One region of the Pseudomonas sp. NPDC089569 genome, then DNA from elsewhere that is predicted to be linked to it. Evidence: riboswitches for the same ligand, from Rfam matches in the RefSeq annotation. Region 1 holds a riboswitch; the other holds the start of a gene.
The links. Region 1 has a riboswitch for cobalamin ahead of cobO (cob(I)yrinic acid a,c-diamide adenosyltransferase). Riboswitches for the same ligand answer to the same signal wherever they lie in the genome.
Positions count from the first base shown of each region.

Region 2: it holds a riboswitch for cobalamin, as region 1 does, so the genes downstream of both, cobW (cobalamin biosynthesis protein CobW) here and cobO (cob(I)yrinic acid a,c-diamide adenosyltransferase) in region 1, are expected to answer to the same signal.

Region 1 is NZ_JBNNVQ010000053.1:19,544-34,763, reverse strand. Features, by position in the region: gene ACQKP2_RS19815 (C40 family peptidase) at 1-367, shown strand, start outside; gene ACQKP2_RS19810 (class I SAM-dependent methyltransferase) at 386-1,048, shown strand; gene ACQKP2_RS19805 (PQQ-dependent sugar dehydrogenase) at 963-2,450, opposite strand; gene ACQKP2_RS19800 (hypothetical protein) at 2,519-3,103, opposite strand; cobalamin riboswitch at 3,256-3,485, shown strand; gene cobO (cob(I)yrinic acid a,c-diamide adenosyltransferase) at 3,566-4,177, shown strand; gene ACQKP2_RS19790 (cobyrinate a,c-diamide synthase) at 4,188-5,570, shown strand; gene bluB (5,6-dimethylbenzimidazole synthase) at 5,567-6,217, shown strand; gene cbiB (adenosylcobinamide-phosphate synthase CbiB) at 6,214-7,122, shown strand; gene cobD (threonine-phosphate decarboxylase CobD) at 7,115-8,107, shown strand; gene ACQKP2_RS19770 (cobyric acid synthase) at 8,104-9,555, shown strand; gene cobU (bifunctional adenosylcobinamide kinase/adenosylcobinamide-phosphate guanylyltransferase) at 9,746-10,267, shown strand; gene cobT (nicotinate-nucleotide--dimethylbenzimidazole phosphoribosyltransferase) at 10,264-11,319, shown strand; gene cobC (alpha-ribazole phosphatase family protein) at 11,316-11,891, shown strand; gene ACQKP2_RS19750 (adenosylcobinamide-GDP ribazoletransferase) at 11,893-12,624, shown strand; gene ACQKP2_RS19745 (MarR family winged helix-turn-helix transcriptional regulator) at 12,679-13,083, shown strand; gene ACQKP2_RS19740 (MFS transporter) at 13,136-14,344, shown strand; gene ACQKP2_RS19735 (hypothetical protein) at 14,341-14,463, shown strand; gene ACQKP2_RS19730 (glutathione peroxidase) at 14,550-15,116, shown strand; gene ACQKP2_RS19725 (OmpP1/FadL family transporter) at 15,205-15,220, opposite strand, start outside.
Region 2 is NZ_JBNNVQ010000103.1:2,160-17,379, forward strand. Features, by position in the region: gene ACQKP2_RS26675 (fatty acid cis/trans isomerase) at 1-1,726, shown strand, start outside; gene nfuA (Fe-S biogenesis protein NfuA) at 1,925-2,509, shown strand; gene cobM (precorrin-4 C(11)-methyltransferase) at 2,656-3,402, opposite strand; gene ACQKP2_RS26690 (cobalamin biosynthesis protein) at 3,486-3,899, opposite strand; gene ACQKP2_RS26695 (CbtA family protein) at 3,896-4,609, opposite strand; gene ACQKP2_RS26700 (CbtB domain-containing protein) at 4,621-4,815, opposite strand; cobalamin riboswitch at 4,938-5,163, opposite strand; cobalamin riboswitch at 5,340-5,551, shown strand; gene cobW (cobalamin biosynthesis protein CobW) at 5,650-6,717, shown strand; gene cobN (cobaltochelatase subunit CobN) at 6,721-10,563, shown strand; gene ACQKP2_RS26715 (ATP-binding protein) at 10,714-11,721, shown strand; gene ACQKP2_RS26720 (vWA domain-containing protein) at 11,703-12,386, shown strand; gene ACQKP2_RS26725 (NADH:flavin oxidoreductase/NADH oxidase family protein) at 12,523-13,749, opposite strand; gene ACQKP2_RS26730 (MerR family transcriptional regulator) at 13,827-14,231, shown strand; gene ACQKP2_RS26735 (NADPH-dependent FMN reductase) at 14,274-14,870, opposite strand; gene ACQKP2_RS26740 (sterol desaturase family protein) at 14,867-15,220, opposite strand, start outside.

The DNA of each region.
Region 1 (15,220 bases):
GGGTACGCCTTATCGCTGGGGTGGCAACACGCCCGACTCCGGGTTCGATTGCAGTGGCCTGATCGGTTACGTATACCGTGATGTCGCCGGCATTTCCCTGCCGCGCACCACCCGCGAAATGATCACCATGCAGGCGGCCGATGTCGGCAAGGAAGGCCTGCAAACCGGTGATCTGGTCTTCTTCGCCACCAATGGCGGTTCTCAGGTCAGCCATGCCGGCATCTACGTCGGTGAAGGCCGCTTCGTCCATGCGCCTGCCACGGGTGGCACGGTCAAGCTCGACAGCCTGTCCAAGGCGTATTGGCAGAGGGCTTACCTGAGTGCCAAGCGGGTCCTGCAACCGGAACACCTGGCGCGCAATCAATAACAGCCAGAGGTTGATTCAATGACCGCTCGCACGCTCAATCTCGACGATTCGCTCTATCAGTACCTGCTCGACGTGTCCTTGCGTGAAACGCCGTTGCTCAAACGCTTGCGCGATGAAACCCAGGCATTGCCCATGGCGCGCTGGCAGGTGGCGCCGGAGCAGGGGCAGTTTCTTGCCTTGCTGGTGAAGTTGACAGGAGCCCGGCGTGTGCTGGAAATCGGCACCTTCACCGGTTATAGCACCCTGTGCATGGCGCAGGCTCTACCGGATGACGGTTCGTTGATCTGCTGCGACCTTCCCGGTGACTACAACGCCACTGCGCACCGTTACTGGCAGGAAGCAGGGCAGGCCGCACGCATCGATCTGCGTCTGGCGCCCGCGCTGCAAACCCTCGCCGAGCTTGAACGGCAAGGCCAGGACGGGTCGTTCGATCTGGTGTTTATCGATGCCGACAAGGCCAACTACCCGACTTACCTTGAACATGCGCTGCGACTGCTGCGCGTAGGGGGACTGGCAGTGTTCGATAACACGCTGTGGAGCGGTCGGGTGCTTGAAGACAATCCCGAGAGCCTGGACACCCGGGCCATTCAGGCGCTCAACAGGGATTTGAAGGATGACGCACGGGTGGATCTGTCGCTGTTGCCGCTGGGTGATGGGCTGACGCTCTGTCGCAAGCGCTAGCTTCGTTGTAGGAGCCAGGCTTGCCGGCGAAGGCGTTTTTACTGGCGCAACAGGACGCGAGGCCGCCTTCGCCGGCAAGCCTGGCTCCTACGGGTTCCGCCGACACGCGCCAGACTTTGTTCCCCACATCATCGGCCACCAGCAGGTCGCCCTGTCGATCGATCACCACGCCCACCGGCCGGCCCATGGCTTGTTCCTTGTCGTTGAGGAAACCGGTCAACACGTCCACCGGGGTCCCGACCGGTTTGCCATTGTTGAAGGGTACGAAAATCACTTTATAGCCACTGTGCGGCTTGCGGTTCCAGGAGCCGTGCTGGCCTATGAAGGCGCCTTCCTTGAACGCTGCCGGCAGCGTGTTGCCTTCGGCAAATGTCAGGCCCAGTGATGCGGTATGTGGGCCGACCGCGTAGTCCGGAGCAATCGCCTTGGCCACCAGTTCCGGGTTTTGCGGTTCCACGCGCAGGTCGATGTGCTGGCCGTAATAGCTGAATGGCCAGCCATAGAAAGCGCCGTCCTTGACCGAGGTGATGTAATCGGGCACCAGGTCACTGCCGATTTCATCCCGCTCGTTGACCGCGGTCCACAGTGCGCCAGTGCGCGGTTCCCAGGCCATGCCGTTGGGATTGCGCAAGCCCGAGGCGTAGATCCGGTGCTTGCCAGTGGCGCGATCCACCTCCCAGATAGCGGCGCGTCCTTGCTCCTGGTCCATGCCATGTTCGCCAACGTTGCTGTTTGAGCCGACCGTGACGTACAGCTTGCTGCCGTCCTTGCTGGCAATGACATTCTTGGTCCAGTGGTGATTCAGGGGGCCGTCCGGTAAATCGACCACTTTGATCGGTTGGGTTTTGATCGTCGTGTCGCCTTCTTCGTAGTGAAAGCGCAGCAGGCGATCGGTATCGGCAACGTACAGGTCATTGCCGATCAGGGTCATGCCGAAGGGGGAATTGAGATTTTCCAGGAAGACGCTGCGAGTTTCGGCGACACCGTCGTGGTCCTTGTCGCGCAAAAGCGTGATGCGATTCGGACTCGGCACGGTGGCTCCGGCGCGACCCATGACTTTTTTCATGACCCAGCCACGAATGCCCTTGCCGTCTTCGGGTTTGGGCGGGGCATTGGTTTCGGCGACCAGCACATCGCCGTTGGGCAGTACATAGAGCCAGCGCGGATGGTCGAGTCCTTCGGCAAATGCGGCCACTTGAGTGCCGGCGGCTGCTACGGGTTTTGCGCCGTCGGGCCAGCCGACGGCCGGTGCGATGTTCACCGTCGGGATCAGCGTTTTGTTCGGTTCCGGCAGTGTGGGTGACGGGCCGGTGCCGTCGGAGACTTGCAGGGTGGAAGTCTCGCCGCAGGCGGCGAGCCCTCCAGTGAGTGCCAGGGCTACAGCGAGTTGGAGCATGCGCATGGCGGATCTTCCCTATGGGGGCCTTGATCTATTGATAGAGAAGTCCGGGCTGCGGATGGTTCAACGCTTCAGCCGCGTGCCTCCTTGATCAGCAGGGCGATGCCGGGATGGTAATGGCCTGCCTCGGTGTGCAACTTGCGGTAGGCATAGGGGAAATACCAGGCCACGGCGCAGGTATGCTCCTTTTGCAGGTCGTCGACCATGTCCTGAAGCTCTTCCGGCGTCGCACCCTGCTGTGCTTTATGAGGTGCGACAAACAGGCAGCCGAGTTTCAGGTCGCTGGCATAACTAATGCGCCTGGCGTCGCTGGTGATGTCGTGCAGGGGCTGCGTCAGGTTCAGGTTGTTGACCCGTGGCCAGCGCTGGGTGGCCTGCAGCCAGGCACGTGTTTCGGGGGTGGCGATGAACAGGTCGGCGCGAGCGTTGCGCTCGCCTTCTTCGATTTGTTTGCGTGTGGGCGATTGTTGCAGGGTGACCATCTCGGCCATCCATGCGGCGGCCGAGAGCAGACCGAGGTTGGCTTTTTCATCGAGCCAGTAGGGTGTCTCGTTGTCACCGCGCACGGTGTTGTATCGATCGATGCAGTCGAACCAGCGCTCCAGCAGCGGGCGCAGGAATTCCAGCTTCGGATTGCTGATGATCATGCCTTGCATGTGGCTCACCCTTGTTTTTGTGTTGTGAGTTGTGGCTCTTTGATATCACTGCTGTGAGTGTGGCACAAGATTGACGTCATTTAATTGATCGGTGGTGGTTATTCGCTGGCTCACCCTGTCTTCAATTGACGCTCCCCCCCCCAACCCTCTAACCTTCGCGGCTTGTTTCAGGTGCTCTGTGGCTTCGGTCGACAGAGTGAAACAGGGAAGCCGGTGAGCGGTCGCTTCAATGCACGAAGGCCTGCAATTCCGGCGCTGCCCCCGCAACGGTAAATGAGAGTGGGCTGCGCAATGAGCCACTGTGTCGGCTGACATGGGAAGGCGCGCAGTCAGGCCAGCGCCGCTCATGAGCCCGGAGACCGGCCTGATCCATTCAAGCGGCATCACGGTGGGCGATGCCAGGCTTCTTGCCGTCTGTTCCTGTGCCCGCCCGCCGTTATCCAGCCTCAACGGAGAGCTCCCATGACTGATACCCCTGATCGTGACGAACGACACCTGGCGCGCATGCAGCGCAAAAAAGCCGTGATCGACGAACGCATCGCCAATTCCCCGAACGAATGCGGCTTGCTGCTGGTGCTCACCGGTAACGGCAAGGGCAAGAGCAGTTCGGCGTTCGGCATGCTTGCCCGGTCCATGGGCCATGGCATGCAATGTGGCGTGGTGCAGTTCATCAAGGGGCGCAACAGTACCGGCGAGGAGCTGTTTTTTCGACGCTTCCCCGAGCAGGTTCGCTTTCACGTGATGGGCGAGGGCTTCACCTGGGAAACCCAGGATCGCCAGCGCGATATCGCCGCCGCCGAAGCCGCCTGGGCGGTGTCCCGCGAACTGCTGCGCGATCCGTCCATTGGTCTGGTGGTGCTGGATGAATTGAACATCGCCCTCAAGCACGGCTACCTCGACCTCGACCAAGTGCTCAGCGATCTGCAGGCGCGCCCGCCGATGCAGCATGTGGTGGTGACCGGGCGCGGCGCCAAGCCGGAAATGATCGAAGTGGCCGACACCGTCACTGAGATGGGCATGATCAAACATGCCTTCCAGGCGGGTATCAAGGCACAAAAAGGCGTTGAACTGTGAGCGCCACTGTATGACCAGCAGCCGTCAATGTCCGGCGGTATTGATCGCCGCGCCGGCCTCAGGCCAGGGCAAGACCACCGTCACCGCAGCACTGGCCCGGTTGCATCGCAATCAGGGGCGAAAGGTGCGCGTGTTCAAGTGTGGGCCCGACTTTCTCGACCCGATGATTCTCGAGCGCGCCAGCGGTGCGCCGGTATATCAACTGGACATGTGGATGGTCGGCGAGCAGGAAAGCCGTCGCTTGTTGTGGGAAGCCGCCGGCGAAGCCGATCTGATCCTGATCGAAGGCGTGATGGGACTGTTCGACGGCACCCCGTCCAGCGCTGACCTGGCACGGCACTTCGGCGTACCGGTACTCGGCGTCATCGACGGCACGGCCATGGCCCAGACCTTTGGTGCATTGGCGCTGGGCCTGGCGCGCTATCAGCCTGACCTGCCATTTGCCGGCGTGTTGGCCAACCGCGTCGGCACCTTGCGACACGCGCAATTGCTCGAAGGCAGCCTGACCGAAGGCCTGCGCTGGTACGGCGCCTTGTCCCGGGAAACCGGGATCGAGTTGCCGAGTCGACACCTGGGCCTGGTGCAGGCCAGCGAGTTGAACGATCTCGATGTACGTCTCGATGCGGCGGCGGATGCCCTCGCTGCCAGTTGCGAAGTCGCGCTGCCACCGCCAGTGGCGTTCTGCGCACCGGATATGATCGCGGCCGAACCGTTGCTGGCTGGCGTGCGCATCGCCGTGGCGCGGGACGAGGCGTTTGCCTTTACCTATGGCGCGAGCCTGGATCTACTGCGGGCGATGGGCGCCGAACTACGGTTTTTCTCGCCGATCCGGGATGTTCGTTTGCCGGAAGCCGACAGCCTGTACCTGCCGGGTGGTTACCCGGAATTGCACCATGTGGCGCTGGCACAAAATACCTCGATGCTCAACGCAATTCGCGCACATCATGCGGCGGGCAAACCGCTGCTGGCTGAATGTGGCGGCATGCTGTATCTGCTTGATTCGCTGACCGATGTCGAAGGCACCCGAGCGGAGCTGGTTGGCTTGCTCAGTGGCGATGCAGTGATGCAAAAGCGTCTCGCCGCGCTGGCCTTGCAAGCGGTAGAACTGCCGGAAGGTTCGCTGCGTGGACACACCTATCATCACTCGCTGACCACCACCGGGCTTACGCCGATAGCCCGTGGCCTGAGTCCCAATGGCGGGCGCGGGGCGGAGGCGGTGTATCGAGAAGGGCGGATGACGGCCTCCTACGTACACTTCTACTTTCCGTCCAATCCATCGGCGATTGCCGCGTTGTTCGCGCCGGACCGTGAGGCCGCCTTCGCGAGCAGGCTCGCTCCCACAAAGGATCACCTAAACCCTGTGGGAGCTGGCTTGCCAGCGAAGAGGCCATGACGAACAACGCATTCTCCGAAGCCGAACGCGCGGCCATCTACCGAGCCATCGGCGAGCGCCGCGACATGCGCCATTTCAGCGGAGGCTCCGTCGACCCTGAACTGCTCCGGCGCCTGCTCGAAGCTGCGCATCAGGCACCCAGCGTCGGTTTGATGCAGCCCTGGCGCTTCATTCGCATCAGCGACCGAAGTTTACGCAGCAGGATCCAGGGGCTGGTGGAGGAAGAACGCATCCGCACGGCCCAGGCCTTGGGCGAGCGCACTGACGAATTCATGCAGCTCAAGGTCGAAGGCATCAACGACTGCGCCGAAGTGCTGGTGGCGGCGCTGATGGATGACCGCGAGCGGCATATCTTCGGCCGCCGCACATTGCCGGAAATGGACATGGCCTCGTTGTCCTGCGCGATCCAGAATCTGTGGCTGGCGTCCCGTGCCGAAGGGTTGGGCATGGGCTGGGTCTCGCTGTTCGAGCCGCAAGCTCTGGCGGACCTGCTGGGCCTACCGCCTGGCGCCAAGCCGTTGGCCATTTTGTGTCTGGGACCGGTCAAGGAATTTTATCCGGCGCCGATGCTGGTACTCGAAGGTTGGGCGCAGGCGCGTCCGCTCAGTGAACTGTTATACGAGAATTTTTGGGGAGTGCGTCCATGAGTGTGGCGTTGTTGAGTGTCGCCGCGGTCGCGCTGGATGCGCTGCTGGGCGAACCCAAGCGCTGGCATCCGTTGGTGGCGTTCGGGCGTTTTGCCGATCGTATCGAACAACGTTTCAACGGCGGTGGGCGTGGCTGGCGCAGCCATGGGGTTACCGCCTGGTTCATCGCGGTGGTGCCGCTGACTTTGCTGGCCACGGCGTTTTCCTGGGCGCCTTATGTTGGCTGGATCATCGAAATTCTCGCGCTCTATTGCGCCCTCGGCATGCGTAGCCTGGGTGAGCATGTCGCACCGGTGGCAAGCGCCTTGCGCAGTGACGATCTGGACGAGGCGCGCAGGCGAGTGGGTTATCTGGTCAGCCGTCAGACCAGCGAACTGGATGCTACCCAGGTCGCCCGCGCGGCTACCGAGTCGGTGTTGGAAAATGGCAGTGACGCGGTATTCGCTGCCTTGTTCTGGTTTGTCGTGGCCGGTGCACCCGGTGTTGTGCTCTACCGTTTGAGCAACACGCTGGATGCGATGTGGGGCTATCGCAATGAACGTTTCGAGCGTTTTGGCTGGGCAGCGGCCAGGATCGACGACGTGCTCAACTACATTCCAGCGAGGTTGGTGGCATTGACCTACGCATTGTTGGGTAAAACCCGCCTGGCCCTGAAGTGCTGGCGCCGCCAGGGGCCCGAATGGGATAGCCCCAATGCCGGCCCGGTGATGGCGGCAGGGGCGGGGGCGTTGGGTGTCGAGTTGGGCGGGCCGGCGATTTATCACGGTGAACTGCATGCACGCGCACAACTGGGCGAAGGCATGCCGGCGGACGCCGACTCCATTGATCGTGGCTGGCAATTGGTCCAGCGCGGGGTATGGTTGTGGCTGCTGATTCTTTGCGTGGGGGCTGAGTTTTATGCTTGAGCACGGTGGGCGGTTGCGCAAGGCGGCGCTCGAATACGGCATCGAGGAAGCCGATTGGCTTGACCTGTCCACAGGCTTGGCGCCCTGGCCGTTCCCGGTCCCGGATATCCCGCTGCGGGCGTGGGCGCGTCTGCCGGAAGCCGATGACGGTCTGGAACAGGCCGCCTGCGACTATTACGGCACTCTGCAGGCATTGCCGGTGGCCGGTTCGCAAATGGCCATCCAGCTGCTGCCGCGCTTGCGCCGTGCGGGCAAGGTCGGCGTCCTGTCGCCGTGCTATGCCGAACATGCCGAAGCCTGGCGTCGCAATGGCTACATCGTGCGCGAGGTGCTGGAGCAGGAAGTCGATTTTTTTGTCGACAGCCTCGATGTGCTGGTAGTGGTCAATCCGAACAATCCCACGGGCCTGAGCCTGACTCCCGCTCGCCTGCTCGAGTGGCACTCGCGACTGGCCCAGCGCGGCGGCTGGCTGGTGGTGGACGAGGCGTTCATGGACAACACGCCACACCTGAGTGTGGCGCCATTTGCCCATCAGGTCGGCTTGATCGTACTGCGTTCGTTCGGCAAGTTTTTCGGCCTGGCCGGTGTACGCCTGGGGTTTGTCCTGGCTGAGCGCAAGTTGCTCAAGTTGCTGGCCGAACAGGTCGGGCCGTGGGCGGTCAGCGGCCCGACGCGGGTGCTTGGCCAGGCTTGTCTGCGCGATATCGAAGGGCATGCGCGGCAACGGGCGCGCGCTGAAGCGGCCAGCCTGCGGTTGGCATCGCTGCTGGAGCATCACGGCTTCAAACCCCAGGGTGGTTGCGCCCTGTTCCAGTGGCTGATCACCGAACGCGCCGAAGCGTTGCACGAGTTCATGGCCCGGCGCGGCATTCTGCTGCGCTTGTTTGCCCACAACAGCAGTCTGCGTTTTGGCCTGCCCGCCGAGGAGGCGGACTGGGCACGCCTGACTTGTGCATTCGAAGATTTTGTCAGGGACAACGCATGACCACATTGATGGTGCAGGGGACGACATCGGATGCCGGTAAAAGCACGCTGGTGACGGCGTTTTGCCGCTGGCTCAAGCGTCAAGGCGTCGCAGTGGTGCCGTTCAAACCGCAGAACATGGCGCTCAACAGTGCGGTGACGGCCGACGGTGGCGAGATTGGTCGCGCCCAAGCGGTACAGGCCCAGGCCGCGTACCTTGAGCCGCACACGGATATGAATCCGGTGCTGCTCAAGCCCAACAGTGACACCGGGGCGCAGGTCATCATTCATGGTCGCGCCGTGACCACGATGAACGCTGTGGCCTATCACGACTACAAAGCCATCGCCATGCAGGCGGTACTGGCTTCTCACCAGCGGTTGAGCACGGCCTATAAGGTGGTAATGGTCGAAGGCGCGGGCTCGCCGGCCGAAATCAATCTGCGCGCGGGCGACATTGCCAACATGGGGTTTGCCGAAGCCGTGGATTGTCCGGTGGTGTTGATCGCCGATATCAATCGTGGCGGTGTTTTCGCACACCTGGTAGGTACCCTGGAATTGCTGTCGCCGAGCGAACAGGCGCGGGTCAAGGGCTTTGTCATCAATCGTTTTCGCGGTGACATCGCCTTGCTGCAGCCGGGCCTGGACTGGTTGGAACAACGCACCGGCAAACCGGTGATCGGCGTGCTGCCCTATGTGACCGACCTGCATCTGGAGGCCGAGGACGGCATCGATCAGCGTCAGGCCGACAAGTGCGAGCAGGTGCTCAATGTGGTGGTGCCGGTGCTGCCGCGTATCAGTAACCACACCGATTTCGATCCGCTGCGCCTGCACCCGCAAGTGAACCTGCAATTTATCGGTCCCGGCCAGGCGATTCCTTTCGCCGACCTGATCATCCTGCCCGGCTCGAAAAGCGTACGCAGCGACCTTGCGTACCTGCGAGCCAACGGTTGGGAGGCCGCGATTTCCCGGCACCTGCGTTACGGTGGAAAACTGCTGGGTATCTGCGGTGGCCTGCAGATGTTGGGAGAACAGGTGCACGATCCTTTAGGCCTTGAAGGGGCACCTGGCTCCAGTGCCGGATTGGGGTTGCTGGCGTTTGAAACTCAACTCGAAGCCGACAAGCAATTGCGCAATGTACGCGGGCGCCTGGCGCTGGAAGATGCGCACGTCAGCGGCTATGAAATCCATGCCGGTGTCACCACCGGACCGGCGCTGGAAAACGCCGCGGTGCAACTCGATGACGGTCGTTGCGATGGCGCACAAAGTGCCGACGGGCAGATTTTCGGCACCTATCTGCATGGCCTGTTCGAATCCCCCGAGGCGTGCGGTGCGCTATTGCGCTGGGCGGGTTTGGCGGATGTGCAGGCGGTCGATTACCACGGTTTGCGCGAGCGCGATATCGAGCGGTTGGCGGATCTGGTGGAGAAGCACCTTGATACGTCATTGCTGCGTGAACTCTGCGGGATATGAGCTGATGTTGAAGACGCCTTCGCGGGCAAGCCTCGCTCCTACGGGGTCGGCGGAATGCCCGCGAATAGACCGATCATGTGGTCCGTAGGAGCGAGGCTCGCCCGCGAAGAGGCCGGTCATGCGATCTGTAGGAGCGAGGCTTGCCCGCGATGAGGCCCGTCGTCCGAATGAAGATGTTAAGGAATGAACCATGCTGCAACTGATCCTCGGCGGCGCCCGTTCCGGCAAAAGCCGCCTGGCTGAAAAACTGGCGACAGACAGCCGGTTACCGGTGACCTACATCGCCACCAGCCAGCCTCTGGACGGTGAAATGAACGAACGGGTTGCCCATCACCGCGCCCGGCGTCCGGCCGAATGGGCGTTGATCGAAGAGCCGTTGCAACTGGCCCGCGTGCTGCGTGAAAACGCCCGTGTCGATCATTGTCTTCTGGTGGATTGCCTGACGTTGTGGCTGACCAATCTGCTGATGCTCGAAGACGCCGGGCGCCTGAGCGCCGAACGCGATGCCCTGCTGGACTGCCTGGCTGCATTGCCGGGTGAAATCATTTTTGTCAGCAACGAGACCGGAATGGGTGTCGTGCCGCTGGGCGAATTGACTCGCCGCTATGTCGATGAAGCCGGTTGGCTGCATCAAGCTCTGGCCGAGCGTTGTCAGCGAGTCGTCCTGACCGTTGCCGGCCTGCCCCTGACTCTCAAAGGAGACGCGTTATGAATCCATCCTGGTGGTTGAACCCGTGTCGGCCTGTCGATACGCAAGTGGTCGAGCAGGCGCAGGCGCGCCAGCAACAACTGACCAAACCGGCAGGCTCGCTTGGCCAGCTCGAGTCGGTGGCGGTGCAGCTGGCGGGATTGCAGGGGCAGGTCAAGCCGAGTCTGGAGCAATTGTGGATCGCGATTTTCGCCGGTGATCATGGCGTGGTGGCCGAAGGCGTTTCGGCATTCCCCCAGGAAGTCACCGGGCAGATGCTGCACAACTTCGTCAATGGCGGCGCGGCGATCAGCGTACTGGCGCGCCAGCTCGGCGCGCAGCTTGAAGTCGTGGACCTGGGAACGGTGACGCCCTCGTTGAACCTGCCGGGTGTTCGTCACCTTAACGTCGGCCCGGGCACGGCGAATTTCGTGCAGGGACCGGCGATGACCCCGGCGCAGGGCGAGCAGGCCTTGCAGGCTGGTCGCGACAGCGTACTGCGGGCGAATGCGGCCGGCGCCCGGTTGTTCATCGGCGGCGAAATGGGCATCGGCAACACCACGGCCGCCAGCGCGCTGGCCTGTGCCTTGCTCGACTGCCCGGTGGAGCACCTGACCGGACCGGGTACCGGGTTGAATGCGGCGGGTGTCAGCCATAAGGCGCGCGTCATTGAGCGCGCTCTGGCCTTGCATGGCGCTCAGCGTGGCGATGCGTTACAGACGCTGTTCAACCTTGGCGGTTTTGAGATCGCGGCACTGGTTGGCGCCTTTCTGGCCTGTGCCCAGGAAGGTGTCGCGGTGCTGGTCGATGGCTTCATTTGCAGCGTCGCGGCGCTGGTGGCGGTGCGCCTGAATCCTGACTGCCGGCAATGGCTGCTGTTCGGCCATCGGGGCGCCGAACCAGGGCACCGGCATGTACTGGAAACCCTGGAGGCACAGCCGTTGCTCGATCTCGGCCTGCGTCTGGGCGAGGGCAGCGGTGCGGCGTTGGCTGTGCCGTTGTTGCGTTTGGCGTGTGACCTGCACGGGCAGATGGCGACCTTCGCCGAAGCTGCAGTGGCGGACCGCCCGGCATGACTTTGCGCCTGGATCTGCTGCGCCATGGCGAGACCGAGATCGGTGGCGGCTTGCGCGGCAGTCTCGATGATGCGCTGACGGACAAGGGTTGGCAGCAGATGCGTGCAGCCGTGGTGGAGCAGGGGCCTTGGGACCGTTTGATCAGCTCGCCATTGCAGCGCTGTGCGCTGTTCGCGCGGGAGCTCGCCGCGCAATTGAACCTGCCGGTCGAAATGGATGGGGACCTGCAGGAACTGCATTTCGGCCAGTGGGAAGGGCAAAGTGCTGCGGCATTGATGGAGACCGATGCCGAGGCGCTGGGGTTGTTCTGGGCCGACCCCTATGCGTTCACGCCGCCTCAAGGTGAGCCGGTGGAGGCGTTTTCCAGGCGGGTGCTGGCGGCAGTGGCGCGTTTGCAGGCAGCGTATGCAGGCGAACGCCTTTTGTTGATCAGCCATGGTGGCGTCATGCGTTTGTTGCTGGCTCAGGCACGCGGCTTGCCCCGTGAGCAATTGCTCAATGTCGAGGTGGGGCATGGGGCGCTGTGCTCGCTGGTGGTCGACGCCGGTGGTTTGTTAAGGGAAGTGCGCTGACATGTTGCCGTTCTGGATCGCCCTGCAATTCCTCAGCAGCCTACCCGTTCGCTTGCCCGGCATGCCAACGCCTGAGGAGTTGGGGCGGTCGTTGCTGTTTTATCCGCTGGTCGGGTTTTTGTTCGGCGTGATTCTGTGGGTGCTCAACGGGTTGTTGGCGGGCGCGCCGCTGTTTTTGCATGCCGCGTTGTTGCTGACGGTCTGGGTGTTGCTCAGCGGCGCGTTGCACCTCGATGGCCTGGCCGATAGCGCCGACGCTTGGCTCGGCGGGTTCGGTGACCGCGAGCGCACCCTGACCATCATGAAAGACCCGCGCAGCGGGCCGATTGCGGTGGTCACGCTGGCCCTGGTGTTGCTGCTGAAGTTCACTGCGCTGCTGGCGGTGATCGAGCAGCAACAGGCCATGGCATTGATCATTGTGCCGCTGCTTGGGCGCTGTGCGTTGCTGGGGCTGTTTCTGACCACGCCTTATGTGCGTCCTGGCGGTTTGGGCCAGGCGCTGGCCGATCATTTGCCCCGATCGACAGGGAAGTGGGTGTTGATGGTCGGCGCGGTGGTGTGTGTCGTGCTTGGCGGCGTGCCCGGAATCGTGGCCGTCGTGCTGTCAGTGCCGGTGTTTGTCTGGCTGCGCCAGATGATGCTGCGACGACTGGGCGGAACGACCGGTGATACGGCAGGCGCGCTGCTGGAGCTGCTGGAAGTTGCGGTGCTGGTGGGGTTGGCGTTTCTCTGAACATCCCACATCATGTAACTTGATTTAACGCAACCGCGGGTATATACACGCACCATGCTCGACTCCCAATGCTTATGTATCAATCTGCGTCGCGCCGCTCGTGGCGTCAGCAGGCATTACGACGGCGCTCTCGACGGCTTCGGGATCAACGTCGCGCAGTATTCTTTACTGTGTAACCTGCAGCGACTGGATCAACCGAGCATTTCCACCCTGGCCGAGGCCATGGGCCTGGATCGCAGCACCCTGGGGCGTAATTTGCGGGTGCTGGAAGGCGAGGGCCTGGTGACGCTGGTGGAAGGCGAGGACATGCGCAATCGCATCGTGCAGCTGACCGAGGCGGGGGCCGAGCGCTTGAAAGCCGCCTTGCCGGCCTGGGAGGCGGCGCAACAACGATTGATTGATCGCCTGGGCGCCGAAAAGCGTGAAACCTTGTTGAAGTTGCTGGACGAACTGGCCTGAGGCGGGCTTGTTCGATTTTAAGCGGGTATATACCCGCGATCGGAGAACAAAAATGACATCGATGTGGCGTACGTGCGGTTGGGTCTTGCTGGGCAGCGCCCTGATTCTTGCGTTGTCCCTAGGGGTACGGCACGGCTTCGGCCTGTTCCTGGCGCCGATGAGTGCCGAATTCGGTTGGGGGCGCGAGGTCTTCGCATTTGCCATCGCCTTGCAGAATTTGATCTGGGGGCTGGCGCAACCCTTCACTGGAGCACTGGCCGACCGTTTTGGCGCGGCGAAAGTGGTGCTGATCGGTGGCGTTCTCTACGCCTTGGGCCTGGTGTGCATGGGGCTGTCCAATTCGGCGCTGACGCTGTCCTTGAGTGCTGGCCTGCTGATCGGCATCGGCCTGTCCGGTACGTCGTTCTCGGTGATTCTCGGCGTGGTCGGGCGGGCAGTGCCGCCGGAAAAACGCAGCATGGGCATGGGGATTGCCAGTGCCGCCGGCTCATTCGGCCAGTTTGCAATGTTGCCCGGCACGCTGGGGTTGATCGGTTGGCTCGGCTGGTCGGCGGCGCTGCTGGCGTTGGGGATGCTGATCGCCCTGATCGTACCTTTGGTGAGCATGCTCAAGGACAAGCCCCTGCCGGTGCTCGGCCATGAGCAAACCTTGTCCGAAGCCCTGCGCGAGGCCTGCTCGCATTCCGGTTTCTGGCTACTGGCGTTCGGCTTTTTTGTCTGCGGTTTTCAAGTGGTCTTCATTGGTGTGCACTTGCCGGCGTACCTGGTGGATCAACACTTGCCGGCAACCGTCGGTACAACCGTCCTGGCGTTGATCGGCTTGTTCAACATCTTCGGCACCTATACGGCCGGCTGGCTGGGCGGGCGTATGTCCAAGCCGCGGTTGCTCACCGGTCTGTACCTGCTGCGGGCATTGGTGATTGTATTGTTCCTGTGGGCGCCTGTGACCACGACGTCCGCGTACCTGTTCGGCATGGCCATGGGGTTCCTGTGGCTGTCGACGGTGCCTTTGACCAACGGTACGGTCGCGACCTTGTTTGGTGTACGAAATCTGTCCATGCTCGGTGGGATCGTGTTCCTCTTCCACCAGCTCGGTTCGTTCCTCGGCGGGTGGCTGGGTGGGGTGGTATACGATCGTACCGGCAGTTATGACTTGATCTGGCAGGTTGCGATTCTGTTGAGCCTGATGGCCGCCGCCCTCAACTGGCCGGTGCGCGAGAGGCCCGTGGCACGCCTGCAAAGCCAAATGAGTGCGACATGAACAGTCTCTGGCCACGTATCACTCTGGTTACTGTTTGCGCCTTGCTGCTGGCACTTGCCTGGTGGGGCTGGCATCAGGGCGGGCTGGCCTTGATGCAGCTGGGCATGGGGGCCTGCTAGAGCGCACAGTTGCAAGGGCGCTTGCTTGCAGGCTGTGAGGGCGAGTAATTTCGGTTGTTGACGATTGCCTACAAGGAAGCACCAACATGTCGATGCGCTGGTTTGCAGTTCCCGCGTTACTGGTTGCGTTTGCCGGAATGGCCCAAGCGGCAGAGTGTCCGGAGCTTCTGCAAGGCTCGTTGCCCAAATTGCGCGCCAATGAATCCATCGACCTGTGTCAGCGCTTCGCCGGCAAACCGCTGGTGGTGGTCAATACCGCAAGCTTTTGTGGCTTCGCTCCGCAATTCAAAAGTCTCGAGGCGCTGAATCAGCGTTTCAAGGATCAAGGTCTGGAAGTCATCGGCGTACCGTCGAATGACTTCAAGCAAGAGTCCAAAGACGGCGCCGAGACGGCCAAGGTCTGCTACGTCAATTACGGTGTGACCTTCACCATGACCGAGCCACAGAGCGTTCGTGGTGCCGATGCCACACACCTGTTCAAAGTCCTTGCCGAGCAAAGCAGCGCGCCCAAGTGGAATTTCTACAAGTACGTGGTCGATCGCCAGGGCAAGGTGATCGCCAATTTCTCCAGTCTGACCAAGCCCGATGATCCGGATTTCATCGCTGCTGTGGAGAAGGCCCTGGCCTCACCACCGCTCGCTGCAAACCCTTGAACGACACTCACTAAAAAGCCCCGCCTCTGTGAAGAGAGCGGGGCTTTTTTGATTCGGGTAGCGAGTGATTCAGGCTCGCCGGGAATCATCAGAAGCGATAGGTC
Region 2 (15,220 bases), on a different contig from region 1:
CGATGAGCAGGGCCTGGCGCCCAGTGCAAGCGAAGCGCTGCAGGTGGTGCAGTGGGAAAACCTGCTCAACGCACCGGGCGCCCGGCAGAGTCTGGTGGGGCGCTGGCTCTACGAGCACTGGTTTCTCGCGCACCTGTATTTCAAGGACGGCGAGCCGGGACATTTCTTTCAGTGGGTTCGTTCGCGAACGCCAACCGGTCAGCCCATCGACCTGATCAATACCCGTCGCCCGAACGACGATCCGGGAACGCAGTTCTACTATCGCTTGTGGCCCGTGCAAGGCGTGATCGTGCACAAGACCCACATCACCTATCCGCTGAGCGCGGCGAAGATGGCACGGGTCAAGAGCCTGTTCTACAACGGCAAGTGGCAGGTCAGTGCATTGCCGGGCTACGGACCGGAGCGCCGGGCCAACCCGTTTGAAACCTTCGAGGCGATCCCGGCCCAGGCGCGTTATCAGTTCATGCTCGATAACGCCGAGTATTTCGTGCGCACCTTCATTCGCGGCCCGGTTTGCCGGGGGCAGATCGCAACGGACGTGATCCGCGACAATTTCTGGGCGTTGTTCCAGGCGCCCGAGCACGACCTCTATATCACCGACCCGAACTATCGCGGCCAGGCCACGCCCTTGTTGGCCATGCCTGGACAGAATGACGATGTCGGCAGCGTCCTGAGCCTGTGGCACAACTACCGCGACAAGCGCAACGAATACGAGGCCCTGCGCCGCGACAGCTATGCCGAGCTATCGGCGCCGAGCTGGTCGACCCTGTGGGCCGGTAACGACAACGCATTGCTGAGCATTTTCCGGCATTTCGACAGTGCCGCGGTGACCAAGGGCCTGATCGGCGAAGTGCCGCAGACGATGTGGCTGTTCGACTTCCCGCTGCTGGAGCGCACCTACTACCAGTTGGCGGTAAATTTCGATGTGTTCGGCAACGTCTCCCATCAGGCCCAGACTCGCTTGTACTTCGACCTGATTCGCAATGGCGCCGAACAGAATTTCCTGCGCCTGATGCCCGCCCAATCGCGCCAAGGCTACCTCGATGACTGGTACCAGAGCAGCGGCAAATTCAAGATGTGGCTGGACTATGAATCCATCGACAACGACAAGCCAACCGCGCTGAAACTCGATGAAAAGGACCCCAAGCGCGACTTCGCCATGCAACTGCTGGCACGCTATGGCGAACTCAACGCCAAGCCTGATCCGATCAATCGCTGTGATGGCGCCTATTGTTCAAGGCCGAACATCGCCCTGGACTTGCAGAATGCCGAGCAGGCCCTGAGTCGACTCACGTCGCGCCCGGCGGCGGGACTCAAGGTCATCGATCAACTGCCGGAAGCGACCATGCTGCGTATTGAAACGGCGGGTGGCCAGCGTGTGGTGTACAGCCTGCTGCGCAACCGCGCACACAGCAACGTGGCGTTTTTGCTGGGCGAGTCCCTGCGTTATCAGCCGGGGCTGGACACGCTCACCATTTACCCTGGGGTGCTGAGCAGTTATCCGAATTTCATGTTCAATATTCCTGCAGCACAAGTCCCGGCGTTCGTGGATGCGATGGAAGGTGCCTTGGATGCCGATGCGTTCGAGAAAATCGTCGAGCGTTGGGGTATTCGCCGCAGTCACCCGCAGTTCTGGCAGTACTTTCATGATCTGAGTCGCTACATCCACGATACCGATCCTGTGGAAGAGGGCGTACTGGACATGAACCGCTACGAAAACCTGTGAAAATCGCCGATCCCCCGTAGGAGCGTGGCTTGCCCGCGAGCCAGGCACCGCGGTGCATCTGCACACCGCGTCAGCGTTCTTCGCCGGCAAGCCTGGCTCCTACAGGTGCGATCGATGAATCTTTCTTGACAAAAATACTGGGACTTTGTGCGCGGCGATGATTGGCGTAAACTGCGCCCAAGCCTGCGAGGAGTTTCCATGACCGCTATTACCATCACCGACGCCGCCCACGATTATCTGGCTGATCTGCTCTCCAAGCAGAACACCCCGGGCATTGGCATCCGCATCTTTATCACCCAGCCTGGCACCCAGTATGCCGAGACTTGCATTGCCTACTGCAAGCCAGGTGAAGAAAAGCCCGAAGACACCGCGCTGGGGCTCAAAAGCTTCACCGCCTACATCGATTCGTTCAGCGAAGCGTTCCTGGACGATGCGGTTGTCGACTACGCCACCGATCGCATGGGCGGCCAACTGACCATCAAGGCGCCAAACGCCAAAGTCCCGATGGTCAACGCCGACAGCCCGATCAACGAGCGCATCAACTATTACCTGCAAACCGAGATCAATCCGGGGCTGGCCAGCCACGGCGGTCAGGTCAGCCTGATCGATGTAGTCGAAGACGGGATCGCCGTTCTGCAGTTCGGTGGCGGATGCCAGGGCTGCGGCCAGGCGGACGTCACGTTGAAGGAAGGCATCGAACGCACCTTGCTCGAGCGCATCCCGGAGCTCAAGGGTGTACGTGACGTGACCGACCACACGCAGAAAGAAAACGCCTACTACTAAGGTGTTCGCTGCGAACTGAAAAAACGGCGCCCCGTGAGCGCCGTTTTTTTGTGTCTGAGTTTCACAGGCGCCTTCGCGAGCAGGCTCGCTCCCACAGTGGGTCTGTAGCGTTCGCTATGTGGGAGCGAGCCTGCTCGCGAAGGGCCCTATGGCCTGTAGAGGTGTGCATGCCCTGCGCGATAAAGCGACGAATCGCTGAATTGATCGCTGCCCAGCACTCGCCCGACCAGAATCAAAGCCGTGCGCCGAAACCCTTTGGCGGCCACCTTGCCGGCAATATCCTCCAGCGTTCCCACAACCCAATCCTGATCCGGCCAGGTCGCGCGATGAATCACCGCAATAGGACAATCCGCGCCATAGTGCGGCAGCAATTCGGCGAGGATTTTTTCCAGGTGATTGACCCCCAGGTGAATCGCCATGGTCGCTCCATGTTGCGCCAGGCTGCCCAGCTCTTCACCGGGGGGCATTGCGGTTTTGTCGGCGTAGCGGGTGAGAATGACGCTCTGTGACACATCCGGCAACGTCAGTTCTGTCCCCAGCAGCGCGGCGCAGGCGGCGGTCGCGGTCACACCGGGAATGATTTCGAACGTGATACCCAGTTCGCGCAGGTAACGAATCTGTTCGCCGATGGCGCCATACAGGCTCGGATCGCCAGAGTGCACGCGTGCCACGTCCTGCCCCTTGGCATGGGCGGTCTTGATCAGTTCGATGATCTGTTCCAGGTGCAGCTCGGCGCTGTTGACCACCTGTTCGGCGCAATGGCCTTCCAGCACGGCGGCCGGTACCAGCGAGCCGGCATAGATGATCACCGGACAGCTGCGAATCAGCCGCTGGCCCTTGACGGTGATCAGGTCGGGATCGCCGGGACCTGCGCCAATGAAGTAGACGGTCATCGTCGGTTCCTGTTGCAAAGAAGTGGCGGGCAAGGCTTCAGATGAAGATTGCTCATGATCGAATGCGCCAATTATCGGGGATTTTACGCAGCACCCGCCAATGCCAGCGTGGCCTGGGCATATTTTTGTCGCGGGATCAGCAGTTTCGCCGGTGCATCGGCCAATTGTTCGGCCAGGGCCAGCGCAGCGCTCTCGGCTACGCCATAGCAACCGGTGCGCTCGAAGGCGATCTCTGAACGGTGACTGAGTTGCGATTGATACGCGGCCAATTGCTCGCTGCTGAAATACCTCATCGGCAAGCCGAGTTGCTCGGCCAGTTCGGCCAGGGCGGGTTCGTCGCGCTTGAGGTCGATGCTGGCCAACGCCTTGATCTCATGCAGGGCAATCCGGTGTGCCTGCAATGCCTGATCCAGCAGTGCCCTTAAGGTGGCGACGGGGCAGCCGCGCTGGCAGCCAAGGCCGACCACCAGGGTCGGCGCTGTGCCGGCATCCGTCATGCGTGGTATTGGCCATCGCCTTTGCGGCGGAACAGCCAGGCGCTGATCAGGCCCAGGGCCAGCCAGAACGCTACATTGGTCAGTTGCGAAGCGATTTTGAACTGGGCTTCCAGTGCTTCGGGGGCGAGCATCGAGTGCACTTCCGGTTGAGGCGCGCCGATGACATGGGGAACGGCAATGATGGCTGCGCCGAGCGCTTTCATCAGCCAGTGGCGGCTGAATACGATCAGGGCGATACCGACAGCCGTTGAAGCGGCCGTGCCGATCCACCAGATTTGTCGTTGCGCCAGATCGGCGGCAGCGGTGCCCGGCAATTCAGGCGGCAGGCCGAGGGTCGGCGCCAAAACGAAAGTCGCATAGCCGGCCAGGCCCCAGAGCAGACCCTGAGACGTTTTGGTTGGCGCACGCAGGGTGTAGAGACCGGCAAGCATCAGGGCGAAACCGACAGCGACCACCAGGTTGCCGCCCGTGGTGGACAGCACGCGCTGCCAACCGTCTTCTGGCTCCCAGGCTTCAGCGTCATGGCTATGAGCGGCAACAGCGCCTTCGCCGTGGGCGTGCTCGTGAACTTCAGCAGCGGCCGGTTCGGCCTTTTCGTAGGTCTCGGCCTGCAGAATCAGTGGCGAAACCCACAAGCTCTGCAGCAGGGTCAGCAGCAGGGCGGCCAACAGGCCGGTGAAACCTGCGGTTTGCGCAATACGCTTGATCATGTCGGCAGGTCTCAATGGCACGGAAACGCGGAGCTGTGGCGGGTATCGTGAGCGGCGTTGTGCACCGCTTCAATGTGCGAGAAACCGGCGAAATAGACCAGGCAGGCGCCGAGGATCGATGCGCAAATGGCAGCGGTCAGGCGTTGGCTCAGGGTGGAGGTGTTGGCTGCGGTGCTGCTGTGGCCGGTGCTGCTGATAATCGACATGGCGTTTCCCTCTGTTGTGTCAGCGGGGAATCGAAGGCGCATGCACAGACTGCGCCCGACCGGGCACGCAGAACGTCAAACAGCGCCCGCCCACCGCGGGTTTGTCATTGAGTGATTCAATTGCTCACTTTGTATTGCGGGCCGGTCTCCGGGCTCGCGAGGGGCAAGGGCTTTCGCCGTCGCCTGCAAGCATCACCTTCCCATGCCGCATCGGCACAGTGGATCTGACGCTTCGCTCGCTTACCGTTGCGGGGGCAGCACCGGACTGACATGGCTCTTGAGTAAAGCACATGATTCACCGGTTTCCCGTTTCACCCTGTGAAGGGCACCCGTAACAAGATGCGTAGGAGAGCATGGGCGAGGGCCGGGCGTCAATTGGCAAACGTTCTCAACTGTCGACCAGGGTGAATTTGTTCGCGGGCAAGCCTCGCTCCTACAGGTACATGCAATCCGTAGGAGCGAGGCTTGCCCGCGAAGGCGTCATGAAGGGCACCACAAGACATTGACCCGCCCCAATACGATGCGTAGCCTTGCGCTTTCGAGGTTCTTCGGCGTTTGTCGAAGCTAAGAAGGGAACGCGGTCGATGCCGCGGCTGCCCCCGCAACTGTGAACGGTTCAGTTTCTGCCATGCCACTGCATGCGCCAGCCATGGCGCGAGCGGGAAGGCGCAGTAACCGCCAGTCCGATGACTGGCCAGCCGTCAGCCAGGAGACCTGCCTCGAACAGATTCTCACTACAACCGGGCGGGGTGATCCGGTGGCGAACGCTTGCGGCACGTGTGTGCGTGGCCGCTTCTCGTCCCGCATGCCCGCCAACTTGCCAAGGGACACCCGATGAAAACACTGGCCAAACTCCCCGTCACCATCGTTACCGGCTTCCTCGGCTCGGGCAAAACCACCTTGCTGCGGCACATGCTCGACAACGCCCAGGGCCGCCGCATCGCGGTGATTGTCAACGAGTTCGGCGAGTTGGGCATCGACGGTGAAATCCTCAAGCAATGCGCCATCGGGTGCACCGAAGAAGAAGCCAGCGGCCGTGTTTATGAACTGGCCAACGGCTGCCTGTGCTGCACCGTTCAGGAGGAGTTCTTCCCGGTCATGCGCGAGCTGGTCGCCCGCCGTGGCGATCTTGATCACATTCTCATCGAAACCTCGGGCCTGGCGCTGCCCAAGCCGTTGGTACAAGCCTTCCAGTGGCCGGAAATCCGCAGTGCCTGCACCGTTGACGCCGTGATCACCGTGGTCGACAGCCCGGCGGTGGCCGCCGGTACGTTCGCCGCGTTCCCGGATCAGGTCGACGCCCAGCGCAAGCTCGATCCGAACCTGGACCACGAATCGCCGTTGCACGAATTGTTCGCTGACCAGTTGTCCAGCGCCGATCTGGTGATTCTCAACAAGGCCGATTTGATCAATCCGGAAGATCTGGCCCGTGTTCGCCTGGAAGTCGCCGAGGAATTGCCGCCGGCGGTGAAAGTCATTGAGGCCAGCAACGGTCGCCTGCCGCTGGACGTGCTGATCGGCCTTGGTGCCGGTTCCGAAGAGCACATTGACGGTCGCCACAGCCATCACGACCACCACCACGAAGGTGACGATCATGATGACCACGACCACGACGCCTTCGATTCCATTTCCATCGAGCTGCCGCAAGCCGACGAAAGCCTGCTGATGGATGCGCTGACGCAACTGGTGGTTCAGCACGGCATCCTGCGGGTCAAGGGGTTCGCCGCCGTTCCGAACAAACCGATGCGTCTGCTGATCCAGGGCGTGGGCACGCGTTTCGACAAGCACTTCGACCGCCAGTGGGGCGCCGATGAAGCGCGCACCACGCGGCTGGTACTGATCGGTCAGGCACTGGATGCAGCGTTGCTAGAAGCACAATTGCGCGCCGCGCTCAGCGTGTAAGCCATGCACCTGCTCAGGACCCAGCCCGGCGGTTTCGTGTCGGACGACAACATTGCCGACCTTGGCCAGACCCCCGCTGAGCTGGTGATCCTGTGCAGCGGCGACTCCAGCCTGGCGCTGCTCGCCGAAGCGGCGCAGCAGTTGCCCGACGACTACCCCAGCGTTCGGCTGGCCAATCCGATGCAGGTGCAGAACCACGCATCGGTCGATCTGTACGTCGAAGACGTGCTGCGACACGCCAAAGTCATTCTGATTTCCCTGCACGGCGGTATCGCTTATTGGCGATATGGCGTCGAGCGTCTGGTGGCATTGTCACAGCAGGGCGTAGAGCTGATTCTGGTGCCGGGCGATGACCGTCCGGACCCGGAACTCAGCGACCTGAGCACCGTTGCCGTGCCAGACCGCGAGCGGCTCTGGCACTTCTTGCGCCAGGGCGGCATGGCCAATGCACTCGACCTGTTTCGCTGCCTGGCCACCCGTTGGCTTGGGCGTGACTATGCCTGGTCGGAACCGCAGACCCTGCCGCGCACGGCGATTTATCACCCGCACAAGAGCACCGCGACCTTGCAGGATTGGCAAGCCGACTGGCAGGCCGATCAACCCGTGGCGGCGGTGTTGTTCTACCGCTCGCATTTGCAGGCGGCGAACACCGGATTCATCGATGTGTTTTGCCAGCGATTGCAACGCGCGGAGCTTAACCCGCTGCCGATTGCGCTGGCCAGCCTGAAAGAGCCAGGTTGCCTGTCGGTCATCGAGGATTGGCTCGATGAAGTCGAAGCAGGGGTCATTCTCAACACCACCGGATTCGCTCAGTCGAGCCCGGAGGCCCCGCACCTGCGACCGTTTCGCCGAGACATTCCGGTGATTCAGGCGATCTGCGCCCAGGACAACGAACCGGGCTGGCGCGCCAGCGAACAGGGGTTGGGACCGCGTGATCTGGCAATGCACATCGCCTTGCCTGAACTGGACGGACGCATCATCAGCCGGCCCATCAGCTTCAAGGATCTGGCGTGGCGCAGCGAGCGCAGCGAATGCGATGTGGTCTGCTACCGGCCGCAACCTGAACGCATGGATTTCGTGGCCGAACTGGCGCGTCGCTGGACCGATCTGGCGCGATTGCCCAACCTTGAAAAACGCGTGGCGCTGATTCTTGCCAACTACCCGACCCGCGATGGACGCATCGGCAATGGTGTCGGCCTCGACACGCCGGCGGCGGCCCTGAACATCCTGCGGGCGTTGCAGGCTGAAGGTTACCCCTTGCCGGCCGATCTGCCGGACAGCGGCACGGCACTGATCCGGCAATTGCTGGGCGGTGTCAGCAACGATCTCGACACCCTCGACCAGCGCCCGTGCCAGCAAAGCCTGGCCATGGACGATTACCTGACGATGTTCAACAGGCTGCCCGAGGCCAATCGCCAGGCGGTCCTGGAGCGCTGGGGCGCGCCCGAACGCGACCCGATGCACCGCAGCGGGCGGATGATGATCGCCGGGGTCCGTTTCGGCCTGACCTTCGTCGGCATTCAACCGGCGCGCGGCTATCAGGTGGACCCGAGCGCGGTGTACCACGACCCGGACCTGGTGCCGCCCCACGGTTACCTCGCGTTCTATTTCTGGTTGCGCAATACCTATGGCGCCCACGCGGTGATCCATGTCGGCAAGCACGGCAACCTGGAATGGCTGCCGGGCAAGGGCGTCGGGATGTCCGAAAACTGCTGGCCGGATGCGTTGCTGGGGCCATTGCCGAACATCTATCCATTCATCGTCAACGACCCGGGCGAGGGCGCGCAGGCCAAGCGCCGTACCCAGGCGGTGATCATCGACCACTTGATGCCGCCGCTGACCCGCGCCGAGACCTACGGTCCGTTGCGCAATCTGGAGCTGTTGGCCGACGAATACTACGAAGCGCAACTGCTCGATCCGCGCCGCGCCCGTGAGTTGCAACGCGACATTCTGCAACTGGTGCGCGACACGCATATCGACCGCGAACTGCAGCTGGAAGGGGCACTCGACGGCGAAGCCGATGCGGCGATCTGGCTGCCGCGCCTGGACACCTACCTGTGCGATTTGAAAGAGTCGCAGATCCGCGATGGCCTGCACGTGTTCGGCGAATCACCCGCCGGCCGCCTGCGCATCGATACCTTGCTCGCCTTGCTGCGCATTCCCAGGGGAGACGGTCGCGGTGCGCATTCGAGTGTGCTGCGCGCATTGGCCAAGGCGTTCGAGCTGGGTTTCGATCCGCTGGATTGCGCGTTGGCCGAACCCTGGACCGGGCCTCGGCCAGAAGCATTGTTGTCGATCAGCGATGAGCCCTGGCGGACCACGGGCGACACCCGCGAACGTCTTGAGCTGTTCGCTGCACAACTGATTTCTCAAGTATTGAATGCCCCCTGTGGGAGCGAGCCTGCTCGCGATGGAGTGTCAGCCACATCGATGTTTACTGACAGTCCATCGCGAGCGTGCTCGCTCCTACAGGGGGCGGATTGGGTTGAAGTGGACGCCATCATGGACGGCTTGCGCGAAGTGGTCGCGCCACGCCTGGATGCCTGCGGACCGGCGGAAATGCGTGGATTGCTCGATGCCCTGAGCGGTCGTTTCGTCCCGGCCGGCCCCAGCGGCGCCCCCAGTCGCGGGCGCCTGGATGTACTGCCCACCGGACGCAACTTCTACTCGGTGGACGTGCGCAACCTGCCGACCACCACCGCGTGGCGCATTGGTTTCCAGTCGGCCAACCTGATTCTTGAGCGCCACTTGCAGGATCACGGCGATCATTTGCGCCAGCTCGGCCTGTCGGTATGGGGTACGGCGACCATGCGCACCGGTGGCGACGACATTGCGCAGGCCATGGCACTGATGGGGGTGCGTCCGGTCTGGGCCACGGGCAGCCAACGGGTCGATGACTTTGAAATCCTGCCATTGAGCCTGCTCGACCGGCCAAGGGTGGACGTGACCTTGCGTGTCTCGGGATTCTTCCGCGATGCCTTCGCCAACCTGATCCGCCTGTTCGACGCTGCCGTGCAGGCGGTCGCCGCGCTGGACGAGCCGGACGATCTCAACCCGCTGGCGGCCAGGGTGCGGGAAGAGCGGGAGGCGTTGCTGCAATCGGGCCTTGATGAAGAGGCCGCACGGCGTCAGGCCGGTTGGCGTATTTTCGGCGCCAAGCCAGGCGCCTATGGTGCCGGCGTGCAGGGGGCTATCGACGGTCGCCTGTGGCAGACCCGCGAGGACCTGGCCGAGGTTTACCTGAACTGGGGCGGCTATGCTTACGGCGGCGCCGATGAGGGCACCGCGGCTCGCGAACAGTTCGCCCGGCGACTGAGTAAAGTGCAAGCGGTGCTGCAAAACCAGGACAATCGCGAGCACGACTTGCTCGATTCCAATGATTATTACCAGTTCCAGGGCGGCATGCTCGCCGCCGTGGAAAGCCTCAGTGGCGAAGCAGCGGCCAGTTATCACGGTGACCACAGTCAGCCGGATCTGCCGAAGATCCGCACCCTGAAAGAGGAACTGAACCGGGTCATTCGCTCCCGCGCGGCCAACCCGAAGTGGCTCGATGGGGTCAAGCGGCACGGCTATAAGGGTGCCTTCGAAATGGCCGCGACGGTCGACAACCTGTTTGCGTTCGATGCCACCACGCAGTTGATCGACGATCACCAATACGCGCTGCTGGCCGATGCCTATTTGCTGGATCCCGACACCCGGGATTTCGTGCGCGAGCATAACCCCCATGCCTTGCGCGACATGACCGAGCGGATGCTCGAGGCGCAACAACGGGGTCTGTGGAAAGAGCCGGGCGAATATCGCGAGGCGCTGGAAAATCTGTTGCTGGATATAGAAGAAGACAGCTAATGCTGTCCCTCCTGTAGGAGCGAGGCTTGCCCGCGAAGAGGCCATCACGCTCAACACAAATGTTGACTGACAGACCGTTATCGCGAGCAGGCTCGCTCCCACAGGAGTGAAGGTGTTTGTGAAATTACCGACCATGACCGAGATTGAACAATGAACGACACCCCGCATTTCCCGCTTTCGGCCGTGGTCGGCGCCGACGATTTGAAACTGGCGCTGTACCTGACCGCCATCGACCCGAAGATCGGCGGGGTGCTGATCGAAGGTCCGCGGGGCATGGCCAAGTCGACCCTGGCCCGCGGCCTGGCGGACTTACTCGCCGATGGCCCGTTCGTGACCTTGCCCCTGGGGGCCACGGAAGAGCGTCTGGTCGGCACCCTCGACCTGGACGCGGCCCTGAGTGAAGGGCGGGCGCAATTCTCCCCCGGCGTGCTGGCCAAAGCGGATGGCGGCGTGCTCTATGTCGATGAAGTCAATCTGCTGCCGGATCATCTGGTCGACCTGCTGCTCGACGTCGCTGCCAGCGGGACCAACCTGGTGGAGCGTGATGGCATTTCCCATCGGCATTCGGCGAAGTTCGTGCTGATCGGCACCATGAACCCGGAAGAGGGCGAACTGCGCCCGCAATTGCTCGATCGCTTTGGCCTGAACGTCGCACTCAGCGGCCAGATGGCGCCGGCCGAGCGTGGTCAGATCATCCGTCGACGCCTGGATTTCGACAGCGACCCGCAGGGCTTTTGCGCCGAGTGGGAGAGCCGGCAACAAGCGCTGCGCGAACGTTGCCAGCGGGCGCGCACGAACCTGGCGAGCATTGCCCTGGACGATACCGCGCTGGCGCAGATCACCGAGCGTTGCTTTGCCGCCGGCGTCGATGGCTTGCGCGCTGATTTGGTCTGGCTGCGCGCGGCAAGGGCCCACGCGGCCTGGCGTGCAGCGAGTGCCATCGCCGCTGAAGATATCGACGCGGTGGCCGAGTTTGCCTTGCGCCATCGTCGTCGCGACGATTCAGCCGCGCCCCCCCGACAATCCCGTGCGTCACAACCGCCTGTCAGTCAGAACGCCAGCCCCAGCGAAGGCCAGGGGCAGTGGGGGGAGTTACCCGCTCAGGCGCTGCCCACGGGTGCACGACGTGAAGTACCGAGCTGGCCAAAAAAGCCCTAGGCATTCGCCCTCGTTCCGACGCGGGGGCGAATGCCAGACCCCGTGCCGGACGACTGGATCATGGCAAGCAGGGCAAGCGCCAGGCCGCCCGCGACGGTTCGGTCAACTGGTCGGGCACGCTACTCAAGGGACGGCCACGTCGGCGCGAAGACCTGCTGTTTCACTTGCGCACACGTTCACTCCATGAACTCTGGCTGGTCATTGTGGACGCCTCGGCATCGACCCGCCGCCATCAGGCGTTGAGTGATGCCAAAGGGCTGCTGGCGCAACTGTTCGACGACGCCTACCGCCAGCGCGCGCGCCTGGCCTTGCTCACGGCCAGCGGTGCCGTGCCGAAGTGGCAGGTACAGGGGCTGAAGGCGTCCAGTGGCTTGCGCCACTGGCTCGAAGGGCTCGGTGCGGGCGGCGGGACACCGTTGCTGGCGGCGCTGGAGGAGGCCGGGCGCTGGTTGGCCGCGCGGCAAAAAAGCTTGCCGGCGGAGCAGCAACGGTTGTTGCTGGTCACCGATGGCCGCCTGAAAGACTGGCCGGCGCTGCCAGCGCTCGAATGTCCGGGGCTGCTGATCGACATCGAGCGTGGACCGATTCGGCTGGGGCGCGGCAGGGCGCTGGCGATGCAGTTGCAGTCGGAGTATCGGCATATCGATGAGCTGGTTCCGGGCTGAGCCGTAATGCTGTTCAGTTAAGGAAGTTGTAGGCGCGAGCATGCTCCGGGCGGTGTTTCGACGATGAACCTGAGAGCGACGCGCGGTGTCTGGTTTCCAGCGTTATCGTTGACGACCATCGCGAGCGCGCTCGCTCCTACAGAGAATCCATGGCTTGCCGGTACTGGCGAGTACGCCGGGCGATGAACAGTCGATCCAGTATCAACGCCCATACTGCCGACACCTCGGGCCGGGTCTTGCGTCCACGACTCAAGCGATGCAGTTGGAACTTGACGACCGCCATGCTCGCCAGTGCCGCCAGCGGCTTGCGCTTCCAGCGAATCGGCGGCAGTTGCGGATGGCTGTTGCGGCCCTGGCGCCAATGCTTGACCAGCTGCGGCTCGACGGCCAGCGCAGTGCCGATCCCGGCCATGTCGATGCCGCTGTCGAGTACCTGTTCAACGATTGCCAGGCGCCGGATCCCGCCTGTGACCATGACCGGCATGCACGCCACACGGGCCAGTTCACCGGCCATCTCCAGAAAATAGGCTTCGCGCTCCAGTGTCCGGCCGTCACGGGCCTCACCTTGCATAGCGGGTGCTTCGTAGCTGCCGCCGGACAGTTCGAGCAGGTCGATGGGGTACTCGTTGAGCCACTCAATCACCTGCCGGGCATCGTTGTCATCGAAGCCGCCGCGCTGAAAGTCCGCCGAATTGAGCTTTACCGACACACAAAACCGCGGCGACACCGCTTCGCGCACGGCGGCGACCACCGCCAGCAGCAGGCGGGCGCGGTTTTCCAGCGAACCGCCCCATTGGTCGTTTCGGCGATTGGTCAATGGCGAAAGAAACTGGCTGATCAGGTATCCATGCGCGGCATGAATCTGTACCCCGGTGAACCCGGCCTTTTCCGCCAGCGCCGCACTGCGGGCAAAACGCTGGATCACCGCTTGGATGTCGGCTTCGCTCATGGGTGTCGGCTCGGCGAACATCTTTGAAAACGATCCCAGTTCCAGCGCCACAGCGGAGGGCGCCAAGGCTTGCTGGCCCAGATTGGCCATGGTCTGGCGGCCCGGATGATTGAGTTGCATCCAGAATTGCGCGCCGCCGGCACGACCGATGGCGGCCCATCGGCGGAAACGTTCCAGGTGGCGTTCATCTTCGAGCACCACGCCACCGGGGCCGGTCATCGCACGGCGGTCGATCATCACGTTACCGGTCAACAACAACCCGGCATCGCCTTCGGCCCAGGCCCGGTACAAATGGAACAAGGCATCATCGGGCGCCTGATCGGCGTCGGCGAGGTTTTCCTCCATCGCCGCTTTGGCGATGCGGTTACCGATGGTCTGGCCGTTGGGCAAGTTCAGTATCTGGAAGGGCGACATGCTTGACTCCTCACTTGTGATGAGCAGAGGCTAAGCTTAAAGTTAACTTTAATGTCAAGCAGGTAAACGAGGCATCGATGAAGATTGGTGAATTGGCGCAATTGAGCGGATTGAGCGCATCGCGTATCCGTTTCTACGAGGCGCAGGGCCTGATCCGTCAGGTGGAGCGCCAGGCCAACGGCTACCGCCGCTATCCGTCGCAGGTATTGCAAACCCTGCAAATCATTCAATGTGCCCAGCAGGCCGGGTTCAGTCTCGAGGAGCTCAAGCAACTACTGCCGGACTCGGTGACAGGCGCCTACAAGCACGATGAACTGATGCTCGGCCTGCAACGCAAGATCGAGCAGATCGAAGCGATGCAACAGCATCTGGCCCAGAGCAAGGCGCACTTGCTGGAGTTGATCGAAAACATTCAGGCCAAGCCCGAAGGCATGGCTTGCGATGCCAATGCCGAACGGGTGCTTGCGTCACTCAAGCCGTAGCGGACGGCTCAAGCCTTCACGAGACCTGAGCAGTCCTCCACGTTACATGCCGTTGGCGAACTCCGGATCGTCGATGCTGATTCGAGCGTTCATATTGGCCAGTGCCCTGGCATATTCGGCCAGTACGGTGAGCGACCAGTCGGCTCGACGACGGATGCGCAGGTCTTCGGCGCCGGCACTTTGCGTGCTGTTCATCACCGTTTCCACCTGTCGCACGATCAGTTGCTCGGGAAGGTAACAGATGCGGCAATTCTTGTAGCTTGAAGCACGCAGTTCCGACAGCGGGTAGGCCCCGCCCTGACCCGAGGAAATGCCCACCAGAAGGGCCGGTTTGTGGCCCAGTTCCCGGTAGCCGGCATGCACGAAAAAGTTCTTCAGTGCCGGGCAAGCCATGCCGTGCCATTCCGGTGTCAGCACCACCAGGGCATCGGCCTCGCGCAGCAGCGCGGCGTAGTCAGCCCAGATGCCGTGGTCATCGCTGGCCGGCCAGAGGGGTAAGGGCGCCAGACCCAGATCGATAATCCCTGGCGTCGTGCATAACTGCAGGGCCTGCAAGCGTTTGGCGAGGAAGGCGGCGACCTTGGCCGATTGGCTTTCGGCTTGGCTGGAGCCGGCGACGAGTACGATGTTCAGGCTCATTTGGACAGTTCCTCAGTGGCTTGATGTTGGTTGCGTGGTGGCCTGGTGCGCACCAGCGGCCAGAACAATTCCTCTTTCCAACAGACCGGACGCATGTCTTCGATGCCGTAGTGCTCCGGGCGGCGGCGGGTGATTTTTGCCGAGCCGAACAGCACATCCCAGAAGAACAGCAGGTTGCCGAAATTGCCCTTGTAATTCGTCACGCCATCGTCGGCATTCAACCCGTGATGTGCCGAATGGGTGGCAGGGGTCGAAATGATTCGCTCCACCAGCCACATCAGCGGACGCAGTGCCGGGATGCGGTAAAGTTTTTCATCCCAGGGCACGCTGCTGTGGGCGGAGAAAATCAC